3 regions of the Streptomyces sp. NPDC003697 genome follow, and region 1 is predicted to be linked to each of the others. Evidence: riboswitches for the same ligand, from Rfam matches in the RefSeq annotation. Region 1 holds a riboswitch; each other region holds the start of a gene.
What was found. A riboswitch is a leader RNA that binds a small molecule or an ion and turns the genes downstream of it on or off. The one in region 1 is predicted to bind cyclic di-AMP.
Positions count from the first base shown of each region.

Region 2: it holds a riboswitch for cyclic di-AMP, as region 1 does, so the genes downstream of both, ACWDNY_RS03535 (transglycosylase SLT domain-containing protein) here and ACWDNY_RS23015 (transglycosylase family protein) in region 1, are expected to answer to the same signal.
Region 3: it holds a riboswitch for cyclic di-AMP, as region 1 does, so the genes downstream of both, ACWDNY_RS19250 (C40 family peptidase) here and ACWDNY_RS23015 (transglycosylase family protein) in region 1, are expected to answer to the same signal.

Region 1 is NZ_JBSFNN010000065.1:22,423-27,026, reverse strand. Features, by position in the region: gene ACWDNY_RS23025 (cytochrome P450 family protein) at 1-79, shown strand, start outside; gene ACWDNY_RS23020 (transglycosylase family protein) at 275-1,345, shown strand; cyclic di-AMP (ydaO/yuaA leader) riboswitch at 1,522-1,688, shown strand; gene ACWDNY_RS23015 (transglycosylase family protein) at 1,693-2,382, shown strand; gene eno (phosphopyruvate hydratase) at 2,734-4,014, shown strand; gene ACWDNY_RS23005 (FtsB family cell division protein) at 4,204-4,604, shown strand, end outside.
Region 2 is NZ_JBSFNN010000005.1:106,826-111,429, forward strand. Features, by position in the region: gene fahA (fumarylacetoacetase) at 1-33, opposite strand, end outside; gene ACWDNY_RS03530 (HAD family hydrolase) at 376-1,188, shown strand; gene ACWDNY_RS03535 (transglycosylase SLT domain-containing protein) at 1,312-1,803, opposite strand; cyclic di-AMP (ydaO/yuaA leader) riboswitch at 1,809-2,003, opposite strand; gene ACWDNY_RS03540 (polyprenyl synthetase family protein) at 2,692-3,702, shown strand; gene ACWDNY_RS03545 (LolA family protein) at 4,134-4,604, shown strand, end outside.
Region 3 is NZ_JBSFNN010000046.1:20,615-25,218, reverse strand. Features, by position in the region: gene ACWDNY_RS19260 (helix-turn-helix domain-containing protein) at 1-773, opposite strand, end outside; gene ACWDNY_RS19255 (ATP-binding protein) at 986-1,444, shown strand; gene ACWDNY_RS19250 (C40 family peptidase) at 2,001-2,474, opposite strand; cyclic di-AMP (ydaO/yuaA leader) riboswitch at 2,478-2,659, opposite strand; gene ACWDNY_RS19245 (hypothetical protein) at 3,707-3,892, shown strand; gene ACWDNY_RS19240 (MauE/DoxX family redox-associated membrane protein) at 4,041-4,604, shown strand, end outside.

The DNA.
Region 1 (4,604 bases):
CGACCTGCGCTGGCGCGGCGGGCTCATCATGCGCGGCCTGCGCACGCTGCCCGTCCGGTTCACACCGGCCGCTCCGTAGTAGCTGTCGGAGAGCGGTCGCTCACGGTCCGGTCGACGAAGACAAAGGTGACACGCGCTCAACTCTGTGATGTTCACGTGATCTACGCGGCATTAACTTGTGACAGGCGATTGTCAGCCGATACGTTCACGCATCAGCGCGGCGCCGTGCACCACCCGTCGCGCAGATCACCGCTGTCCCACGAAAGGTCTCCGCATGCTCTCCGGGAACGGTCGTCACCGGCGCCCCCGTCAGGCCCCGGCCATGCTCGTCGCGGCCGGAGTGACCGGATCCGCCATCGCCATCCCACTGCTCGGCGCCAGCGGCGCGAGCGCGGCCGACGGCACCACGTGGGACAAGGTCGCGGAGTGCGAGAGCGGTGGCTCCTGGAGCGCCGACAACGGCAACGGCTACTACGGCGGACTGCAGTTGTCCCAGGACGACTGGGAGAAGTACGGCGGCCTCACGTACGCGCCGAGCGCCGACCAGGCCAGCCGGTCCCAGCAGATAGCCGTCGCCGAGAGGATCCTCGACGAGAGGGGTCCGGGCGCCTGGCCCACCTGCGGACTGCTCTCCGGGCTGCACCAGGACACCGGTTCGGCCGACGTGGACACCGGTGTGAGCAACGACTCGCCCTCGAACTCCGGTTCGTCCGGCTCCACCGGAACGCCCCGGGTGCCCGACTCGGGCCTGTCCGACGGGGCCCAGGACTCCGGGCGCTCGGCCGGTGATTCCCGGTCCTCGTCCGGGGGTGAGGCCTCCGCTTCGTCCGACTCGACGGACGATTCCGGCCCGAATCCGTCCTCTTCGGGCTCTTCCTCCTCTTCGTCCGCCAAGGCGGGCGATCCTGGCAAGTCCGGCACATCCGCGCCCGCCGCTCCGGGCGGCACGCGGACTCCCGACAGCTCGCCGTCCGCGCCGTCCCGATCGGACGATTCGGACAACTGGCAGCAGGCCGCCGGTTCTTCCGCCCTCGTGGACACCGGGGCGCTCGGCACCGGCCGTCATCGCGGCGGCAGTGCCGCGGAGGATTCGGCCGGCACCCTCGCGGCCTCGTCCGCCGGCCGTCACGCCGTGCGCGACACCGACGACGCCCGTGCCGCCGGGGGGTCCTACATCGTCCGCGCCGGCGACTCCCTGGCGTCCATCGCCGACTCCCTTGACCTCGACGGCGGATGGCGGGCGTTGTACGCGGCGAACCGCGACGCGATCGGCTCCGACCCGAACAGCATCGTCGCCGGTCAAGCGCTGGATGTAGACACCGAAAACGCCCGAAACCAGGGGTAGTTCACGTGGGCATTGGTGCCGAATGACCGTTTCGGTGAAAGTGTGGGATGAGTCTCAGAAGCCCTGATCGTCTTTGAAATTCCGCGGCGGCCGTGTCTACGGTCGTGATCGTTCGCCATCGCGAGCCCCGGTCGCCGTAACGCCGAATCCTGCCAGCGGCTGCCCGGGAACAGTCGTCGCGTCACGCGCCGCAGGCAGGAGCGGGGGACCCAAGGTAAGTGCCGTGCCGGGCTGTTGCCCGGAGCGGCTCGGGGTGAAGCCGCGTCTCGCAGAGGGACGCGGCCGGGCAACTCAACCGGCCCGAACCCGACAGCTCACCTCGCAGGCGTCGGTGAGGGGATCCAACCATGCTGTTTTCCGGCAAGGGCACGCACCGTCGTCCGTCCAAGGCCACCCGAGCCATCGCGCTCGCCGGTGTCGCCGGCACCGCCGTCGCCGTCCCGCTGATGGCGTCCGGCAGCGCCTCCGCCGCCACCGTCTCCGAGTGGGACGCGGTCGCCCAGTGCGAGTCCGGCGGCAACTGGTCCATCAACACCGGCAACGGCTTCTACGGCGGTCTGCAGTTCACCAACTCGACCTGGGCCGCCTTCGGTGGCACGGCCTACGCGTCGCGTGCCGACCTGGCCGGCAAGGCCCAGCAGATAGCCGTCGCCGAGAAGGTCCTCGCGGGCCAGGGCAAGGGCGCCTGGCCGGTCTGCGGCAAGGGCCTGTCGAACGCCGCCTACAACGGCGGTGCCCCGGCCGCGTCGAACAGCGGCTCCACCCAGGGCGGCGGCGCCACCGCCAACCGCTCCACCGAGCAGAAGGCCTCCCGCTCCACCGAGCGCCCGGCCGCCAAGAAGACCGTCACCACCCCGACCGGCAAGAAGGTCGCGAAGGGTGACGGCGAGTACAAGGTGGTCACCGGCGACACCCTCAGCAGGATCGCGGCGAAGCAGAACGTCCAGGGTGGCTGGAAGAAGCTGTTCGACCTGAACAAGGACATCGTCGACAACGCCGACCTCATCTACCCGGGCCAGCAGCTGCACCTGAAGTGACAGCCGGCCGCTGACCGGGCCGTAGAGCCCCGACGGGCGCGGTCCCCCACGGCGGGGGCCGCCCCCGGCTCCCCGGCTCCTGCGGTCCACCCCGTCCCCCGGACTCCCCGCTCCGGTGCGTGTTCCCCCGTGCGCACCGGAGCGGGGCTTTTCGTTTCGCGCCTCGTTCGCTCCTGCCAGGGCATTTCCCGGACTCGCCCGGACCCCTTTGTTCCGAGCGGGAACAATGTGTACCGTCACCTTGTCCACGGGGCGGTCGGTCGGCTGTTGAAGGCCCCGGGACGGTTAGGCTCTAGTCGCAAGTCACACCAGCCCCGCACTTCCAGCGTCACATCCAAGAAGGAGATGCTCGTGCCGTCGATCGACGTCGTCGTAGCCCGGGAAATCCTGGACTCCCGAGGCAATCCCACGGTCGAGGTCGAGGTCGGCCTCGACGACGGCAGCACCGGGCGTGCCGCCGTCCCCTCCGGCGCCTCCACCGGCGCCTTCGAGGCCGTCGAGCTCCGCGACGGTGACCCCAACCGCTACCAGGGCAAGGGCGTCGAGAAGGCCGTCCTCGCCGTGATCGAGCAGATCGGCCCGGAGCTGGTCGGCTACGACGCCACCGAGCAGCGCCTGATCGACCAGGCGATGTTCGACCTCGACGCCACCGACAACAAGAGCTCCCTCGGCGCCAACGCCATCCTCGGCGTCTCCCTCGCCGTCGCCCACGCCGCGTCCGAGGCGAGCGACCTGCCGCTGTTCCGCTACCTGGGCGGCCCGAACGCGCACCTGCTGCCGGTGCCGATGATGAACATCTTGAACGGCGGCTCGCACGCCGACTCCAACGTGGACATCCAGGAGTTCATGATCGCGCCGATCGGCGCGGAGTCCTTCTCCGAGGCCCTGCGCTGGGGCGCCGAGGTCTACCACACCCTGAAGAAGGTCCTGAAGAGCAAGGGCCTTTCCACCGGCCTCGGCGACGAGGGCGGCTTCGCCCCGAACCTCGGCTCCAACCGCGAGGCCCTCGACCTCATCCTCGAGGCGATCACGGAGGCCGGCTACACCCCCGGCGAGCAGATCGCCCTGGCGCTCGACGTGGCCGCGTCCGAGTTCTACAAGGACGGCTCCTACCTCTTCGAGGGCAAGGAGCGCTCCGCCGCCGAGATGACCGAGTACTACGCCGACCTGCTCGAGGCGTACCCGCTGGTGTCCATCGAGGACCCGCTGTTCGAGGACGACTGGGAGGGCTGGAAGACCATCACCGCCAAGCTCGGTGACAAGGTCCAGCTCGTCGGCGACGACCTGTTCGTCACCAACCCCGAGCGCCTGGCCCGTGGCATCGAGGAGGGCGCCGCGAACGCCCTGCTGGTCAAGGTCAACCAGATCGGCTCGCTGACCGAGACCCTCGACGCCGTCGAGCTGGCCCAGCGCAGCGGCTACAAGTGCATGATGTCCCACCGCTCCGGCGAGACCGAGGACGTCACCATCGCCGACCTGGCCGTCGCCACCAACTGCGGCCAGATCAAGGCCGGTGCCCCGGCCCGCTCCGAGCGCGTGGCCAAGTACAACCAGCTGCTGCGCATCGAGGAGATCCTCGACGACGCCGCGGTGTACGCCGGCCGCAGCGCCTTCCCGCGCTTCAAGGGCTGAGCCGTCCGCCAGGTAGGCCCAGCCAGTCGTACGTACGTCCCCGTACCCGGTCCCGTACCGTGTGCGGGGACGTACGTACGTGTGACGTGCCCGCGGGCCGGCGGGGACGATGGCCGGGCCGTCCCGGGACATTCCCGGAGCCCGGCCGACGAGAGAGGTGACCGGCGTAGTGAGGCGAGGTGACATGCCGTGACCGACCGGGACCGGTTCTCCACCGCGACCAGGCTCAGGCTGCTCGGTGAGCAGACGGCGGCCCGCGTCTACCGCTCCCAGACGCGGCGGCAGGCCCGTCGCTCCCGGCTCACCGGGCGCGCGGCGCTGCTCGCGCTCGTGGTGTGCTCGATGGTCGTCGCGCTGGCGTACCCGATGCGGCAGTACGTCTCCCAGCGCGCCGAGATCGCCGACATGCGGCAGCAGAAGCGGCAGGCCCAGCAGCGGGTGCGGCAACTGCGCGACCTCAAGGCACGCTGGCAGGACGACGCCTACGCCCAGCAGCAGATCCGCCGCCGGCTGCACTACGTGTTGCCGGGGGAGACCGGATACGTCGTGGTCGACCCCGGCACGGCCAAGCAGTCGCGCGCCGACCTCAC
Region 2 (4,604 bases), on a different contig from region 1:
GGGGTCGCCCTCGGGGACCTCGAAGGGGGGCATGGGGTGGCTGCCTCTCTTTCGTGCTGTCTGTCGCGCACGTCGTCGTGCACGCCCTCGTCCGGCTCCGTGCCGCTCTCGCGCACGCCGGGGCCGGACACCTGCCGTGCGCGCGCCGGGCTGGGTGTGTGGTAGCGCCACACGTTACGGGGGCGTTGCCCGTCTTGGGCAGTGTCAAAAGGGTGCGTACGCGATCACCCTGGGGTGTGCCCGAGAAGGTCGTGCCCGAGAGAGGGCGTGCCCTAGGGGGTCGTGCCCGAGGGGCGGCCGGAATCCGGACGGCGGCGGCCGCGGCCGTCCGGATTCCGTTGAGTCGGAGGGGCCGCCGGTCCGTATTCTCTGATCATGGCCGCCTCCCTCGCATACGCACTCGTCGCCACCGACCTGGACGGAACGCTGCTGCGCGGCGACGACACCGTGTCCGGGCGGTCGCTCGCCGCACTCGCGCGGGTGGCGGACGCCGGTGCCCGGCACCTGGTCGTGACCGGGCGCCCGGCGCCGAGGGTGCGCTCGCTGTGCGGCGCCCTGGGCAGCACGGGACTGGCGGTGTGCGGTCAGGGCGCGCAGGTGTACGACGCCGGGGCGAACCGGCTGCTGTGGTCGGTCACCCTCGACCGGGAACTCGCCGAGACCGCGCTCGGCAAGATCGAGGCCGAGGTGGGGGAGGTGCACGCGGCGGTGGACCAGGACGGGGTCGACGGGCTCACGCTGGTCGAGCCCGGATACGTCATGCCGCACCCCACACTGCCCGCCGTACGGGTCGAACGGCGCGACGAGCTGTGGTCCCTGCCCGTGGCCAAGGTGCTGCTGCGTCACCCCGCGCTGTCGGACGACGAGTTGGCGGCGGTGGCGCGGGGCGTGGTCGGTTCCCTGGCGACGGTCACCATGTCGGGCCCCGGGACCGTCGAACTCCAGCCGTGCGGCATCACCAAGGCCACCGGGCTGGCGCTGGCCGCCGAGCACCTCGGGCTGAGCCGTGACCACGCCCTCGCCTTCGGCGACATGCCCAACGACGTCCCGATGTTCCAGTGGGCCGCCCGCGGCGTCGCGATGGCCAACGCCCACCCCGAACTGAAGGCGGTGGCCGACGAGGTCACGCTGTCGAACGAGGACGACGGCATCGCCGTCGTCCTCGAGCGGTTGTTCCCGGGCCGGTAGGCGGAGCGCCTCCGGCCGGTGTGTTGTGTGGAGCGCCTCCGGTCCGGTGTGATGCCGGACAGCCGGCGCGGGGGCGGGCGCCGCCGGACGCCCGCCCCCGGACCGCCTGCCGGTGTCCGTCCGTCAGTAGGCGCCGTTGACGTTGTCGATCGAGCCGTACCGCTTGGCCGCGTAGTTGCAGGCGGCGGTGATGTTCGCGACCGGGTCGTAGATGTCGAAGGATGTGCCGGGCACGTGGTAGGCCTTGAACGTCGGGTCGATGACCTGGAGCAGGCCCTTGGACGGGATGCCCTTGGCCGCGTTGGAGTCCCAGTTGTTGATGGCCAGCGGGTTGCCCGAGGACTCGCGCATGATGTTGCGGCGGATGCCGTCGTACGAGCCCGGGATGCCCTGCTTGGCCATGATCGACAGGGAGGCCCGGATCCAGCCGTCGAGGTTGTTCGCGTAGCCGAGGGAGCTCGCGGTGGCCGGGGCCGGCTTCGCCTCGGCGGCGGATGCGCCGGTGGCGCCGAGAAGCGGCAGGGCGAGGACGGCCGCACCGGTGCCGGCGACGGCGAGGGTGCGGGTGAGGCGGGCGAAACGGGTGGTGCGGTGCTGCTGAGCCTGAGCAGGCATGGGCCGATTCCTCTCCGTCGCCTGCGAGGTGAGCTGTCGGGTTCGGGCTGGAGATGCCCGGCCGCGCTCCGGGGAGCGCGACTTCACCCCGAGCCGGTCCGGTAGTGGCGCGCGACGCATCTGACGTGTCGTGCGGCTCCGGCCCGGCGACTTACCTGGGTCCCCCGCTCCTGCCGTGGACGGTTCGGTCGATGGGTTCTCGGGCGGTGGCAGGATTCGGCGTCCGCCCGACGGCCGGGAACGTATGCGAGAGCACATGTCCGGAACAAGTGCCGGAATCACACAACGCCCTGATTGACCTTGAAGTGGGGGTTATGAGGCGCTTGATCCTTTGCGGTCGCCAAGGGGTAACTTCCTTGCCCTGCAAGGAAAACGGGGTAGAGCGGGCGTTCGGTGCGCGCCAGCCCCCGAGTGGCTCAAATCACTGTTTGCGTCGACGAGGGCATTCGGGGCTAACGGGATAACACGCTCAATACGGTCAAAAGGCCACGCGATCGGCGGCTCGAGCGGATGATGTGGTGGTGACCCCCGCGCGCCGGAGTGGGGAGTTCCGAGTCGCGAAGCCCGGACCCCTGAGTCGGTGCCGCTCTCGCACCGTCGCCCCCCGGCCGGGGATCGGCGGCACGCCAGGGGGCATGCGCATGACCGGAATGGAGGGTGGGTCCGGTGAGGGGTACGGCGGAGCGGGGTAGGAGAAAGGGGTCGGCCAAAATACATACTTATCGGCCGATGGAGCGCATACCGGGCGTGATCCGATACCGCCTGGCCTGTATCGGTGGGCGCTATCGGTGATCGAAACGTGACCGGATACGCTGACTTGAGTGATGGCAGCGACCTATCGACAAGCCGTGTAAGCGCCAGCAGACACCAGCAGACAGGAGATCCCTCGTGACCGTCGTCGGGCCGTTCGGGCTGAGCGTGCGGGACCAGGCTCTCGAAGCCGATGTCCAGGCCGGAATGGCGGCTGTCGAGGAAGGGCTGCTCGAAGCCACGAAGAGCGAGGTCCCCTTCATCACGGAGGCCGCGCAGCACCTCGTCAAGGCGGGTGGCAAGCGTTTCCGGCCACTGCTCGTGATGCTGGCGGCGCAGTTCGGGGACCCGTACGCGCCGGGGATCGTGCCGTCCGCGGTGGTCGTGGAGCTCACCCATCTGGCGACGCTGTACCACGACGACGTGATGGACGAGGCCGGGGTGCGGCGGGGGGTGCCCAGCGCGAACGCCCGCTGGGGCAACTCCGTCGCGGTCCTGACCGGCGACTTCCTGTTCGCCCGGGCCTCCCAGATCCTCGCCGACCTCGGCCCGGAGGCGGTCCGGGTGCAGGCCGTGGCGTTCGAGCGGCTCGTCACCGGGCAGATCCTGGAGACGGCGGGGCCGCAGGACGGACGCGACCCGGTCGACCACTACCTGGACGTGCTCGGCGGCAAGACGGGATCCCTGGTGGCGGTGTCGTGCCGTTTCGGGGCCATGATGTCCGGCGCCGACGAGACGGTCGTCGACGTGCTGACGCAGTACGGGGAGCGGCTGGGGGTCGCCTTCCAGCTCGCGGACGACGTGCTCGACATCGCGAGCGACTCGCGCGAGTCCGGAAAGACGCCGGGCACCGATCTGCGGGAGGGCATCGCGACGCTGCCGGTGCTGCGGCTGCGGGAGCGTGCGGCACGGCAGGGGCTGGCCGAGGACATCGCGCTGTGCGAGCTGCTGGACTCCGACCTGAGCGACGACGCACGGCACGCGGAGGCGCTCGCGGCGCTGCGCGCGCACCCGGCGCTGGAGCAGGCGCGGCGGGACACCGTCCGCTACGCCGAGGAGGCGCGGGCCGCGCTGGCCCCGCTGCGGGACTGCGAGGCGAAGGCGGCGCTGCTGGAGCTGTGCGACGCGGTGGTGCACCGGGCGGGCTGAGCGCCCGGCGCGGAAGTCACCGCCGACACGCGATCCGCACCCGCGCACCCCGCGCCGCCGGGCAGCCACTTCCTGCGGGTCCGGGACAGGCGCGCCTCGCCCTCCGTTCTCCGTGACCCGGGTCACGTCCCCGGTGCGGCCTCGGCGTGCAGGTCCCACGCCGACCCCTACGGGGCGGGGGAGACGCCGGCCCCTCGTGTCATACCGCAGTCGTACGTGGAGTTGGCTCCGCGGTCTGACGCTTCGTCGCGGCCGATTTGGTCAGATGGAGAGACGGACTACACCACTTCTCACCCGATCAGGTGAGAATGGCGGCTTGGGGTGACGGGGGCCTCCCCCGCTCCCGCGACAGCGACAACGCGGTGGCGAGAGCGCGGAGGAGAGTGCACATGAGACGAGAAGCCGCCGCCGACGACGGAGGTAAGGCACACATGGCACCGTACGAATCCGACGGCAGCGCGAGCGCCGAGGAACTGCACGACCTGCCCGCCAGGCGGCGCAGGGCCGCGCGGTACGCCGTCCCGGTCGCGGTGGTGGGGGTGGCGGCGGCGACCATCGGGCTCGTCCCGGCGCTCGCCGACTCCGGCGATCCCGACCTGCCCAGGATCACCGCGCAGCAACTCATCCAGAAGATGGCCACGTCGGACGTCCAGCAGCTGTCCGGCACGGTGAAGGTCAGCACGGACCTCGGACTGCCCGACCTCGGCGGCCTGGAGAGCGGCCTCGCCTCCGGCGCGGTCGGGGGAGCTGACGGTTCGTCGGCCGACCCCAAGGCCAAGCTGACCGAGCTGGTCTCCGGCACGCACACCCTGCGCGTCGCCGCAGACGGCCCAGACCGGCAGAAGCTCTCGCTCGTCGAGAACGCCGCCGAGTACAGCCTCATCCACAACGGCACGGACGTG
Region 3 (4,604 bases), on a different contig from region 1:
TAAGCCTCTACGTCTTCTTTCCGGTCGAGATGCGCGCTACTCGTCAAGTGGTCGAGAACCACCACGTCGAGATCAGAAGTGCTCAGAAATGAAAAGATGACAAAAGGGCCGGTGACGCCGATGTGGGCTCCGGCCGAGAACGGCAGCACCTGAAGCGTCACCTGGGGCAGACGGGCCGCCTCCACCAACCGTTCCAGCTGTCGCGCCATGACGCCCGGCCCGCCGACCTGCCGCCGCAGCACCGCCTCGTCGAGCACCGCGCTCAGCTCCAGCGGCGGCCGCGCCCGCAGTACGTCCTGCCGGGCCAGCCGCACCTCCACCAGCGCGTCCAGCTGATCCTCGTCGAGGCCCTCCACCGCGGCACGGGTCACGGCGCGGGCGTACCCGGGCGTCTGCAGCAGACCGGGCACGACCGAGGTCTCCAGCGTGCGCATGCCGCCGGCCTGGGACTCCAGGCTGATGAAGTCCCGGTAGGTCGGCGGCAGGACACCTCGGTAGGCATGCCACCAGTGGTGCCGGCCGGCGCCGTCGTGCGAGCCCGCCAGCACCATCAGCAGCTCACGCAACTGGGCGTCCTCGACCGCGTAGGCGTCCAGGAGCAGGCGCACGTCGGCCGGTTTGACGCCGCTCGCGCCGGTCTCGATCCGGCTGACCTTCGACTGGTGCCAGCCCACCAGGCCGGCCGCCTCGCCGCTCGTCAGGCCGGCGGCGGTGCGGAGGGCGCGAAGTTCGGCGCCCAGCTTCCGGCGGCGTACCGCGGGACCGTACTGCATGGGCTACTCCCTATCCCCTCCGCGCCGCCCGAATACGGTCTGCCGTCGCAGAGTTCACCGCTTCGAGCGACAGATATATGCAGATCTTGGTGGATCGCCGTCGCGGGCGACGCGGTGGTGGCAGTCTGACGGCGAAGCACCAGTCCGGGACCGTACTCGAACCAGCCGCTCCGTGTCGGTCTGCGGTCGCGTGGGAAAGGGACGACGTCGCCATGGCAGACCATCTGGAAGCATCCGTCACTCTGCCGAGCGAACCGGTCTCGGTGTCGGCGGCCCGCAGCTTCGTCGCGGACACCCTGACGGAGTGGGGCCTGCCGGCTGAGGCGGACACCGCCGACACGATCCGGCTCATCATCTCGGAGCTGGCCACCAACGCCGTCCAGCACACGCTCGGTCAGTCGCCGACCTTCACGGTCGACCTCCTGCTGGACCGGGACGAGCAACTGCGCATCGGCGTCACCGACAGCCACCCCCGGTTCCCGAAACGACTGCCGGCCGCCGTCCAGCAGGACAACGGGCGGGGCATGGTGATCATCCGGTGGCTGACGGCCGAGTACGGGGGCCGGCTCAGCGTCAGACCCACCCGCGAGGGCGGCAAGACGGTCTGCATCGCGCTGCCCTGGCCGGTGCTCACCCCTCCGGTCACGGCGGCGGGGCAGCCGGAACCCTAGGCTGATTGCGGTGGGCTCGCCGCCGCCGGCGGGCCGGCGGCCCCTCGCGGCGCCGAGCCCGTGGCACCTGGTGCCGGGGCGGGGCCGGCCGTGACACCGGCCGCGGGCGGCCGGAGCCGCGAGGCGCGGCCCGCCGGCCGGGTGGGCCGTAGGCGCCGCGGTGAGCCAGGCCCGGCGCGGCAGCCGCGGGACGCGGGCCCCTGGCCGGCCGGCGTGAGCCGGAAGCGCCGTTCAGGGGCCCGCGCCCGTCGCAACGGCCGCCCGGGGGCGCGTCGGCCGCCCAGCGTGTCGGCCGCAGTGCACCGCCCGGGACCGCGGAAGCCGTGGCGGGCCGCGGCAGCCGGGGCGAGACCCGTGGCAGTCGTGGCGGGGTCACCCAAGGCCGTTTCAGGGGTGGCGCGCCGCCCGGGAGGCGCCGGGCGGCGCGTACCGCTCTACGTCCGGCGGCCGGCGCTCGGGGTCCGCACGGCACCTTCGGCCGGACGTGGGGACGGCGGCCAGGGCACCGCCGCCCGGTCCGGCCGGACCAAGCGTCCCGTCGCCCCTGTCGGCCGGGTCAGCTGACCCGCCCGTACCAGACGCTCTTCGTCCAGATCTTCTGCAGCCGCACCACGTCTCCCGTCTTCGGGGCGTGCCAGATCTTGCCCTTACCCGCGTAGATGCCCACGTGGTAGACGTTCGAGCCCGAGTGGAAGAACACCAGGTCCCCGGCCCGACGGCTCCTCGCGGAGATGTGGCGGCTCCTGTTGTACTGCTGGGCCGCCGTACGGGGGAGCTTCTTGCCCGCCTTCTTGAACGAGTACAGCGTGAGCCCGGAGCAGTCGAAGCGCCGCGGGCCCACGGCCCCCCACTTGTACGGGGAGCCCTTCTTGGACGCCGCGATCTGCAGCGCCTTCGTCGCCGACGTGGCGGCCGCGGCCTCGGACGCGACACCCGGAACCACGATCGAGCCACCCACGGCGGCGATGGTCAGGGCCGAGGCCGTGCCGGCCCGGGCCATCAGCGACGGGACACGATTCAGCGCAGTCATGCGCAACCCTTCGTCAGCCGCCTGTGAAGGATGACCTGTCGGATTCGGGCTGGCGAAGTAGCCCGGCCGCGTTACCGCGGCTTCACCCCAAGGGCTGCTCGGCCCGGCCATGGCATGACCGTTCCGGCGACCCGTCGTGCTTGGGTCCTCCACTCCTGCCGATCCACTTCCGTCGACCGGTCATCCGGGCGGCGGCAGGACTCGGCGTCCGCCCGGACCGCCCCGCCGCTGTGGCGGGGGCTTGTCGTCAGACAGGGATCTTGGCTCACGGATGTCCGAAAAACCCAACTGAACCGAGGATTTGTGTTGTTACTCACCACTCACCCGTTCGGGTGGACACCCCCGGATCGAACACCCGTCACGGCTCGCCGCGAGTCCCGGACCTGCGGCGGAACGTTTCATTGCGTCGGTCGGCCAGGCGTGGCGCGCAACTCGGACAGCCCCCGTGCCGCGACGTATGTCGACCGGAAGGGCGTAGGCCGTTCGGCTTCGTTTCGCGTCGGACCCCTGCCCTTTCGCCCCCGACACCCGGGGAGCGCGTCGATGACACGACGTCAAGCGGGTTGCCAGGGCCGCACGGTGGCCCGCGTCGTGAGCCGCTCGCCGTCCGGCGCACCGTGGCGCCCGCGCCAGGGGCGCGGTCTGCGGCAGTGACCGGAAGCGGGAGAGCCGGGTGGCGCCGGCCTCCCGCCCGGACCCGTTCGGGCGGCCCTGAAGCCCGTGCCCGGCACCCGCCCCGTCCTGCCGTCCGGCGGTGCGGCTCGCTCCGTGCCGGCGTGGCGCGAGCGCCGGATGGGTTCCGGGAGGCGTGTCCCACCGGCGGGCTCGACCGCCTTCCACCGTTCGCGGGTGACCTGGTGCCGCAGCCGGCGCACACGGGACGGCGGGCCTCCCGCCCGGCCTTCCGCCCCCGCGCCACGCCGCGGAGCCCGTCCTGGCACTCCGGGGACCGGAACCGCCCTGTCCCGGATCTGTGGCCGCGTCCGGGACAGAGGTCGCACGACGTCCCCGGACCTGGCCCGGACACCGTCCCGGACAGGCGCGTCATCCCGGACGGTGTCCTGGACGGCCGGACGCTGGCCCCGCCGCACCCTGCGTCCCTAGGCTCCTGGCCGGGCGATGTGAGGCAACTCCCCACGGAACTCCGGGGCGTTCGTGCGTCGGGCACCAGGCGGGTGCTCGCTCTGCGGCTTCACGTCGTCCTCCCTACCGCCTTCCAGAAGGAGGACTGCATGTCCAAGGCACTGGAATCCCTCAGCAGCAGGCTTCTCGGTCTGTTCGTCCCCAAGGTGGAGGCCGCGGCGTCGGCCCAGGCCTGTCAGTGCTTCAACGAGTGCTGGCAGTGCGCGCGCAGCGCGTGCTGCGTCAACACCTACTGCGGCTCCATCAACTGCTGGCGCAGCTGTCCGAGCTGCTGAGGCGCTGACCTGACCTGCAGTGCGGCCGGGGACACCGGTGTCGTGTGCGGCGGGACCGCCGCACACGCCGGCCGTCCGACGACCGTCCGGCGTCCCCGGCCCCTGTTCCGGGGCCGGTTCCCGGCCCGACCCGCAGGAGGTGTCACCCGTGCCCTACGCGGAGTCCGCGGTGCGCGTGCTCATCGCCACCGTCTTCCTCGCCGCTGCCGTCGGCAAGGTGAGAAGCAGACACTCCTTCGCCGCGTTCACCGCGTCCGTGCGCGAGTTGAACGTGCTGCCCCGTGCGGTGACCCGGGCGGCGGCCGTCGCCGTGGTGGCGGCGGAGTGGCTGGTCTGCGCGCTGGTCCTGATGCCGTGGACCCGCCTCGCCGGCGCCGGACTGGCACTCGCCGCCGCGCTGCTCGTCGTGTTCGCGATCGCCATCGCCTGCGTCGTCTCCCGGGGCACTCGCGCGGTCTGCCGATGCTTCGGCAGCCGATCGAGGGACCCGCTCGGTGTCCGGCACGTCGTGCGCAACGTGCTGCTCGCCGGGCTCGCCGCCTGCGCGGCGGGGATGTCGCTGCCGCGGGAGGCCGCCGCCCCTGCCGAGCCGTGGGCGCTCGCCCTGTCCGCGCTGGCGGGGCTGCTCGCCGGCGGCTGTGTGGCCGCGTTCGACGTGATCGTGGAACTGTTCCGTCCCGTCGGGCCCGCGTACTCGCCGCCTTCCGGCAAG